DNA from 4 places in the Saccharospirillum sp. ABV4_185 genome. Region 1 is predicted to be linked to each of the others. Evidence: predicted binding sites of a transcription regulator. Region 1 holds the regulator's gene; each other region holds the start of a gene.
The links. The regulator sigma-54, encoded in region 1, starts transcription at its own class of promoters, with help from an activator protein. The targets are predictions, from matches to a motif close to TGGCACNNNNNTTGCTNT.
Positions count from the first base shown of each region.

Region 2: rutA (pyrimidine utilization protein A) is a predicted target of sigma-54. The motif match lies at 1,138-1,155, and genes of this name have one in related genera.
Region 3: fliE (flagellar hook-basal body complex protein FliE) is a predicted target of sigma-54. The motif match lies at 1,067-1,084, and genes of this name have one in related genera.
Region 4: flgF (flagellar basal-body rod protein FlgF) is a predicted target of sigma-54. The motif match lies at 789-806, and genes of this name have one in related genera.

Region 1 is NZ_JBSWUW010000001.1:2,333,233-2,335,437, reverse strand. Features, by position in the region: gene lptB (LPS export ABC transporter ATP-binding protein) at 1-227, shown strand, start outside; gene ACXAE6_RS10935 (RNA polymerase factor sigma-54) at 289-1,833, shown strand; gene hpf (ribosome hibernation-promoting factor, HPF/YfiA family) at 1,981-2,205, shown strand, end outside.
Region 2 is NZ_JBSWUW010000001.1:1,414,164-1,416,368, reverse strand. Features, by position in the region: gene ACXAE6_RS06575 (EamA family transporter) at 1-64, opposite strand, end outside; gene rutR (HTH-type transcriptional regulator RutR) at 251-922, opposite strand; gene rutA (pyrimidine utilization protein A) at 1,194-2,205, shown strand, end outside.
Region 3 is NZ_JBSWUW010000001.1:2,903,772-2,905,976, reverse strand. Features, by position in the region: gene fliF (flagellar basal-body MS-ring/collar protein FliF) at 1-402, opposite strand, end outside; gene fliE (flagellar hook-basal body complex protein FliE) at 458-919, opposite strand; gene ACXAE6_RS13770 (sigma-54-dependent transcriptional regulator) at 1,138-2,205, opposite strand, start outside.
Region 4 is NZ_JBSWUW010000001.1:2,863,996-2,866,200, reverse strand. Features, by position in the region: gene flgF (flagellar basal-body rod protein FlgF) at 1-740, opposite strand, end outside; gene ACXAE6_RS13620 (flagellar hook-basal body complex protein) at 1,036-2,205, opposite strand, start outside.

The sequences.
Region 1 (2,205 bases):
GTGTCGACCCGATTTCCGTAGGCGACATCAAAGGCATCATTCATCATTTGCGCGATCGCGGCATTGCCGTATTGATCACCGATCACAACGTCCGTGAAACGCTCGATATCTGTGAAAAAGCCTATATCGTTGGCAACGGACATATCATCGCTGAAGGAACAGCTGAGGATGTACTCAACAACGCCACCGTGCGTGAGGTATATTTAGGCGACCAGTTCCGGCTATGACGGCAATATCCCCGTCAGGACTCGTTGTAATTAACAGGCCCAAAGGCGTATTAACACCTCTATGAAGACCTCCTTACAACTTAAAATGAGTCAGCAGTTGACGATGACGCCGCAACTGCAGCAAGCCATTCGTCTCCTGCAACTGTCGACCCTGGACTTACAACAGGAGATTCAGGAGGCGTTGGAAACCAATCCCATGCTGGAAGTTCGCGAAGACGACGGCGGCAACAGCAGCGATGGCGAACATGGCCATGCCAACACCAGCGAATCACATAATGGCGATTCACTGAATGGTGATGCTCTCAATGGCGACAGGGCCAAAGCCGAAACTCTGATCGACAATTCCGACAATCGCCAGGAAATGGAAATTCAGGAACACATTCCGGATGATCTGGCGGTTGATTCGTCCTGGGACGACATCTACACCCACACGCCAACCAGCCATGGTTTGCCCTCCGGCGATGACGATTTCAATTTCGAAAACGTCTACGGCACCACCGACTCGCTTTGGGATCATCTGAACTGGCAGCTCAATCTGACCACCATGACCGATCGCGATCGACTGATCGCCGAAGCCATTATTGAAAGCGTCGATGCCGAAGGTTATTTGCAGTCCAGCCTCGATGAAATTTTTGAAGGCCTGGACAAAGAATTGTCCAGTGAAGACGACCCCTTGGAAATGGACGAAGTGGAAGCGGTACTGCGCCGCGTTCAGCATTTCGACCCCGCCGGCGTTTGCGCCCGCGATCTGTCCGACTGTCTCAGCATTCAATTAAACCAATTGCCCGAAGAAACCCCCAGCCGACAGGAAGCGCTTAAGATCGTCAAAGATCATTTGGACCTGCTTGGCGCACGCGACTACGCCCAACTGATGCGCAAAACGCGACTAAAAGAAAACGACCTGCGCGACGTTATTCTGCTGATTCAAAGCCTGAACCCGCGACCGGGCAACCAGATTGAAAGCGGCAAAGACGAATATGTGGTGCCCGATGTCATGGTGCGCAAAGACATCAAAAACAATCGCTGGCTGGTTGAGTTAAATCCGGACATCGCGCCCAAACTGCGCGTCAATGCATCCTACGCTTCGATGGTAAAACGCGCCGATAATTCCAGCGACAACACCTACCTTAAAGATCATCTTCAGGAAGCACGCTGGTTCATAAAAAGTCTGCAAAGCCGTAACGAAACGCTGCTAAAAGTGGCGACTAATATCGTTGAACATCAGCGCGGTTTTCTCGAACACGGTGAAGAGGCGATGAAGCCGTTGGTGCTGCATGATGTGGCGCAGGCGGTCGACATGCACGAATCGACTATCTCACGCGTCACCACGCAAAAATACATGCACACACCGCGCGGTATTTTTGAGCTGAAGTATTTCTTCTCCAGCCATGTCAGCACCGAAGGCGGTGGCGAATGTTCGAGCACCGCCATTCGCGCCATCATTCGCAAACTGGTCGCGGCGGAAAACCCGCGCAAACCGCTGAGTGACTCCAAGATTGCCACCCTGCTTGGCGACCAGGGCATCAAGGTCGCCCGACGCACCATTGCCAAGTACCGGGAGGCCATGCACATACCTCCGTCAAATGAACGTAAGAGTTTGATTTAGATCAGATTTTCGAACGACTGCAGGCTTGAAGTAGCAGCCTCTCACCGCAAAGATTGAATCAGGAGCTAGACTGAAATCAGGGATAGCACTCAAGGAAGCCGGCCGACATCATGGCCTGAATCATTGTCACTGCATGAGGAGCGGACTATGCAAGTCAACATCAGCGGTCAACACGTCGAAGTTACTGAAGCTCTGCACGACTATGTTGCCTCCAAGCTGGAAAAACTGGAGCGACACTACGATCAGATTGGCAACGTCCAGGTGACGCTCAGTATTGAAAAAAATCGGCAAAAAGCGGAAGCTTCGCTGAACATCAAAGGGGCTCAGTTGCACGCCGATGCTGCACACGATGATTTATACGCCGCCATTGAC
Region 2 (2,205 bases), 920 kb from region 1:
GGAAATTCCAGGTGGCGTGACACAGGGCAGCAGCAAAAACGAGTAAGAAACCAGCGAGGGACATAACAACTCCAAAGCAAAAATAGATAGGCGTGCGCGAGCACCCCTAACCATCCCCTCGAGTCTTTTAGTCCATCAGGTGTCTGCCCGGCTTGGCATAGTACGGCGCTCGGTCCAGGCTCGAAAAACGACGGAACCCTAGCCGTATATGGGTAGGTGACCGCTAGGTTACCACCCTGTCATCAAAGCGTCACGGACGCAGACCGTCGAGCAACAGGGCGGTTAAATTGCTCAACGTCTCATCAAAGAAAGCAGGATCATCCAGAGTACGGCCCGCGACCGCTTCGATCTGCACGCGGAAATCGGCGTAATGTTGCGTCGTCGCCCAGATGGAAAAAATCAGATGGTAGGGTTCAATCGGTTTGAGTTTGCCCTGATCAATCCACGATTGAATAACGGCCACCTTGGCTTGCACGCGATCGTGTAATGGCTGTTGTAATTCGGCCAATAACAGCGGTGCGCCCTGCAGAATTTCCATACAAAACAACCGCGATTCTTCCGGATTATCGCGCGAAAATTCCAGCTTGATGCGCAGGTAATCACCCAGCGCTTCGAACGGATCCTGCTCCTCACTGAAACTGCTCAACGGCAATAACCAGACGCGCAACAACTCGCGCATCACCTGCACATACAATTCTTCTTTAGTGGGGAAGTAATAGAGCAGATTGGTTTTGGAGACGTCCGCTTCCTGAGCGATCTGATCGAGGCTGGCGCCGTGCAGGCCGTAGTGGGAAAAGGTGCGTAGCGCCGCATCCAGAATGGCCGCGCGTTTTATTTCCTGATTGCGCTGACGACGTTTAATCGACGCTGCCGTCGGCGTGCGCTTGGGTCGGTCTGCCGCAGTGGCGGTCTTGTCGTTCAACGCTGTCTCCTGCCGGTTTCGCGGGCCTCATTCTAGCATCGACCACCAAGCAGTCGGCCAGCGTCTTATCGGTTATTGCATCGAGTGTTTATTGCACCGCCATGGTTCGCGCTGGTGGATTTTTGCACAAACCATGTGCTCTAAGTTAGACCATTTGGTCCAACTTAATACACCAAAAATTGATAACCAATTGATTTATATCAATAAAACAGAGTTGGCCGGCTTTCTGCAATGTGCTACCGCATTCGCATCCAGACGAGGACGTAGCATCATGAAGGTTGGCGTATTTATCCCCATCGGCAACAACGGCTGGCTGATTTCCAAAAACGCACCGCAGTACATGCCGTCGTTCGAATTGAACAAAACCATCACCCAACGCGCCGAGCATTACGGCTTCGACTTCGCGCTGTCGATGATCAAGCTACGCGGCTTCGGCGGCGAAACCGAATTCTGGGATCACAATCTGGAATCCTTCACCCTGATGGCGGGCCTGGCTGCGGTCACCAGCAAGATTCAATTGTTCGCTACCGCCGCTACCCTGACCGTGCCACCGGCGATCGCTGCGCGCATGGCCTCGACCATCGACTCCATTTCCAATGGTCGTTTCGGCATCAACCTGGTCACCGGTTGGCAGAAACCGGAATACTCGCAAATGGGCTTGTGGCCGGGCGATGAATTCTTCGCTTACCGCTACGATTATTTAACCGAATACGCCGAAATTCTTACCGAGCTGTGGCAGACCGGCAAAAGTGATTTTAAAGGCGATTATTTCCAGATGGACGATTGCCGCGTCAGCCCCAAACCCAAAGGCCCGCTGCAGATTATCTGCGCCGGTCAAAGCGACGCCGGCCTCGCCTTCACCGCCAAGTACGCCAACTACGCCTTCTGTTTCGGCAAGGGCGTGAACACGCCAAAAGCCTTTGCACCCACCGCCGAACGACTGGTCAAAGCCGCCGAAGCATCGCAACGCGACGTTAAAGCCTGCCCGCTGTTTATGGTCATCGCCGATGAAACCGACGCCGCTGCCCGTGCCAAATGGGAAAGCTATAAAGAAGGCGTCGATGAAGAAGCCGTTGCCTGGCTGGGCGTACAGGGCGCCGCCGATACCAAATCCAAGGGCGACACCAACGTGCGCCAGATGGCCGACCCCACATCCGCCGTCAACATCAATATGGGCACCCTGGTCGGCTCCTATGAAAGCGTGGCCGCCATGCTCGATGAAATCGCTGAGGTCAACGGCACCGAAGGCGTAATGCTGACCTTCGATGATTTTGTTCAGGGCG
Region 3 (2,205 bases), 570 kb from region 1:
GCTGGCCGGGTCGATATCGAAATTCACTTTCTCGCCCTGCAACACCTGAATGACGTCGGCGGCCGCATAGGTGTTGGTGGAATTCATCAATGGATGGTAGGTCTCGCGCTGCGACCAGAGCACCACGCCAAGACCGAGTGCAATACTGGCCGCCAGACCCACCAACAGACCGAACTGGCGCATCATGGTCAGGCGGTTAAAACCGGCCACCAGCGGATGCATTTTTTTCAGCGCAGAAGGTTCTTTATCGACCAGATCAGGACTGTCATCGGCGCCTGCGCCGGTCGTGGCAATAGCCGTGCCGGAACCAGCCTCCGCACGCGTTGCCGGCAATCCGCTTTGGGCGTTGTTATCGCTGTCGTCGGAGGTATTACCGGCTGCAGCAGGGACATTTTCGGTCATGGTCTCGCTTCACTCTTCAGCACCGGTCCAGCCGGCGTACTGACACCCAAAGGCATCAGATCGGCATGTTCATAATGTCCTTATAAGCCTCGACCATCTTGTTGCGAACCTGGGTCATGGCCTGAAAGGAGACGCTGGATTTCTGCAGGGCAATCATTACTTCGGGGAGGTCGACTTCCGGGTCGCCCTGCTCGTAACGGGTGGCAATTTCGCTGGCCGCCATCTGCGTATCGTTAACGGTGTCGACGGCGGATTTGAACATCTCACCGAAGGACGGCACATGGCCCATCGGCGGCATGCCATCGAGTTCGTTGATGCCACCAGGCGTTTGCGGTTGCGGTAAATTGAGTTCGGCTTCCGGACGCACCGGTCCGGACTGATTACGCACCTGTTGCATCTGCTGCTCGAACGACGGCCCTTGCAGCGGTTGCGGCCCAGGCGGACGCGGTACTTGCATCTGCTCACGGATTGAGCGCATCTGCCCAAGGACGTTTTGAATGTCGGCTCGATCAGTCATCTGCCTTTCCCTCTTCCCGCTGACACCCGGCTTGTGGCAAGCAAGGTGTCAAAAATTAGCTGCTGCTGTGTGCATCAGGCTGTCTGTATCTGGGCTGGCGACAAAAAACAGTCACTTTGGTCGCCAAAACGCCCGCTATACAGTCATTGAGCAAAGGGCGGGCCAACTTTTGCCGGCGGCTTGGTTTTTCCGGTCAAACCCTGCCGCCGACTGGCCGGTTAACGAATACCGGCGATGGCGCCGTCCACATCCATGCCCAGTTCACGCATGCGCGCCAGCTTGTAACGCAGCGTCCGCGCTGAGATTCCCAGCTTGTCGGCCGCCTTGTTTTTACGCCCGCCGGTCACGCGCAATGCATTGAGGATCAATTCGAATTCGTGGTGTTTCAGGTCGCGGTGGATGCCGTCGTTGTTGTCCAGGTTGTCGTCATCCAAATCCATGTCCGGGGCGGCTTCGGAATGCTCGAACCGGTGGCTGGTCATCACCGGACGGCGCGCTTCGAAGTCGATCAGATGTTCACCATCCAAACCCAGATCCTGCGCCGTGACCCACTGACCACTTTGCAGAATTAAAGCGCGTTGCAGAGCGTTATCGAGCTCGCGGATATTACCCGGCCAGTCGTAACTCAAAATCCGATCGCGGGCGGAATCATCCAAAGCGACGTTACCTTTGTGCATTTTGCGCGCGTGCAGCGATAACAGATGCTGTGCCAGCGGCAGCAAATCACCACGACGGGCACGCAGCGGTTGCCACTGCAACGGGAAAACATTCAGGCGGTAATAGAGGTCTTCACGGAAACGACCGGCGCGCACTTCTTCAAGCAGATCTCGGTTGGTGGTCGCCAGCACGCGCACATCCAGGGCGATGGTGCGACGGCCGCCGATGCGTTCCACTTCACGCTCCTGCAAGACGCGCAGCAATTTTGCCTGCAGACCCAGATCCATTTCGGAAATCTCGTCCAGCAAAATGGTGCCGCCATTAGCCTGTTCGAACTTACCGGCCTGGCTTTGAATGGCACCGGTGAAGGCACCTTTTTCATGACCAAACAAGGTGGCTTCGAGCATATTTTCCGGAATAGCGGCGCAGTTGATAGCGACAAAAGCTTCGCCCGCACGCGCCGATTGCTGGTGAATAAAACGCGCCAGCACTTCCTTACCGGTTCCGCTTTCACCGCTGATCAAAATGGTGGAATCGGTAGCCGCGACTTTGCGAGCCAGCGCCAACACTTGCTGACTGGCCGGCTCAACGGCGATGGGATCGTCTTGTGTCGCCGGCGTTGCCTGGCC
Region 4 (2,205 bases), 530 kb from region 1:
AACCGCAGAATTTGTTCAGAAGAACGAGTGATTTCCTCGATCGTCTTCATCATTTTTACTTGCAGTTCGTACTGGCGATTCAGCGCCAGCACATTGGTTAGTTCGTGCACCGGATTAACATTGCTGCCTTCAACAAAGCCACTGACAACCGACAACGCCGGATCATCTTCCAACACCTGCTCGCCTTCACGCGGACGGAACAAACCGTCGGTGCCTTTATCGAGGTTCTGCAGATCCGGGTTCACAATTTTCAGACCGTCGATGACCGCCATCTCATTCGGACCAGCGCCGGCCGGACGAATGGAAATGGTGCCGTCTTCACCGATCTCGACCTTTTCATAAGGTGGCAAAACGATAGGGCCACCACCCTGCCCGATCACCGGCTGGCCGGAACCATTAATCAACTGACCGACGGGGGTGACGGAAAAATCGCCGCGTCGGGTATAGGCTTCATTGCCTTCGTTGTCTTGAACAGCAAAGAAACCATCACCGGTGATGGCTACATCCAATTCATTGCCGGTTTCGACCAGGGGGCCGTCGTTAAAATCGGTCGCCGGCCGTTCGGTGTTGGAGAACGCCCGCGACGGGTAATACTCACCAAACACCGGCATGGCGCGCGCCTGCTCCCAGTCGGCGCGAAAGCCGGTGGTGGTGGCATTGGCCAGGTTATTCGAGTGTGACGTCTGCGCCAGCATGTTGTGTTTGGCGCCGGTCATGGCGATGTATATCGCGCGATCCATGGGTAACTCCTGCCGCTATTGGGCTGTTTAACCGCTAATAACGGATAGATAGCGAAAGCCGTGCCAAGTTTTGAAATCGCGCGGAGAGCCAGATTTGGCGGGGGGTTGGATGTTGAGGTTAGGTAGGAACGGCGGCAGGCGGCAAGCGCTTGCCGTGGGCGGAAGACGCTTAGGCGCTGCGCGCCTGGGAGACGCTGGATACGTAAACTCAAGGCACCGAAGGTGCTTCGTAATTTGCGTCTCCCGTTAAGCGTCCAGCGTAACAGGCGCCTTAGAAGGCGCCTGTTACTAGCCCTTATCGAAGGTTAATAATCGTCTGGGTCACGGCGTTAGCCGTTTCGATCGTCTTCGAGCTGGCCTGATAGTTTCGCTGGGCGATAATCAGGTGTACTAACTGCTCAGACAGATCCACCGTCGAATCTTCCAAAGAGGCCGATTCGATGGTGCCCAGCGAGGCCGTTCCCGGCTCACCGATCACCGCATCACCGGATTCAAACCCTTCAACCCACTCGGTGTCACCCACTGGAATCAAGCCTTCGGTGTTGGCGAAGGATGCCAGCGCCACCTGACCCAGCTTCAGCGCTTCGCCGTTGGAGTAACGGGCGTAGATGATGCCGGCGTCGTCAATCTCCAGGTCGGACAGTCGGCCTGAGGCGTAACCGTCCTGCTGCAGATTGTTGTTGGCGAAGGTGCCACCGTACTGAGTGGTGCCATCGAACGAGATCGCAAAGTTCGAGTTAAAGTTCGGGTCCGGAATCGGCAAGGCACCGCCCTGAGCTTCCGGTTGACCGATGTAGGCACCGGTCGGCTTGCCGGTATCGGGGTCGATCGGCTTCCAGTTGGAGATCAGGAAGTCACCGGTGCTTTCCTCGTTCAGGGTACCGTCGGCATTAAAGAACAACTTGTGCGATGCCAGCGTCGCCTGGGTGTTCTCCGGGAACGGCAGGTTGGTGTTCGGATCACCGACATTCTCACCATCGACCTGCAGATACACCGTCCAACTGCTCAGCGAGTTGGGGCGATTCGGATCGGGCGCATCCTTCACATAGAAGAAACGCATTTCGTGCTCGTTACCGATGGAGTCGAAGATTCGCAACGCCCGTGTTTCGTTATAGGTATCGGAATCATCCGGGTTGAACTCGTTAATGGTGTACGGCTCGAACGCATCTTCACCCAGGCCGTTGAACAGACCGGCCACATAGGGATCCGGCTCCAACATGGTATAGCCTTCGTTGAGGATGATATCGACGGAACCACCAATGCGCGCATTGGTTTCCGCGTCGGCATTGCCACCCAGCACCACCGGTGCAGACCCCTGAACACCTTGTACTCGCAGGCTATCGGTCACCGTCGGTGATTCAATGCGCACCGAGATGTCGATACCGGTGCTGGAGGTCAGAACCACATCGCCGGTTTCGGTATCGAATTCGGCGGTGATGCTGTTCAACGAGGTCTGCTGGTACTG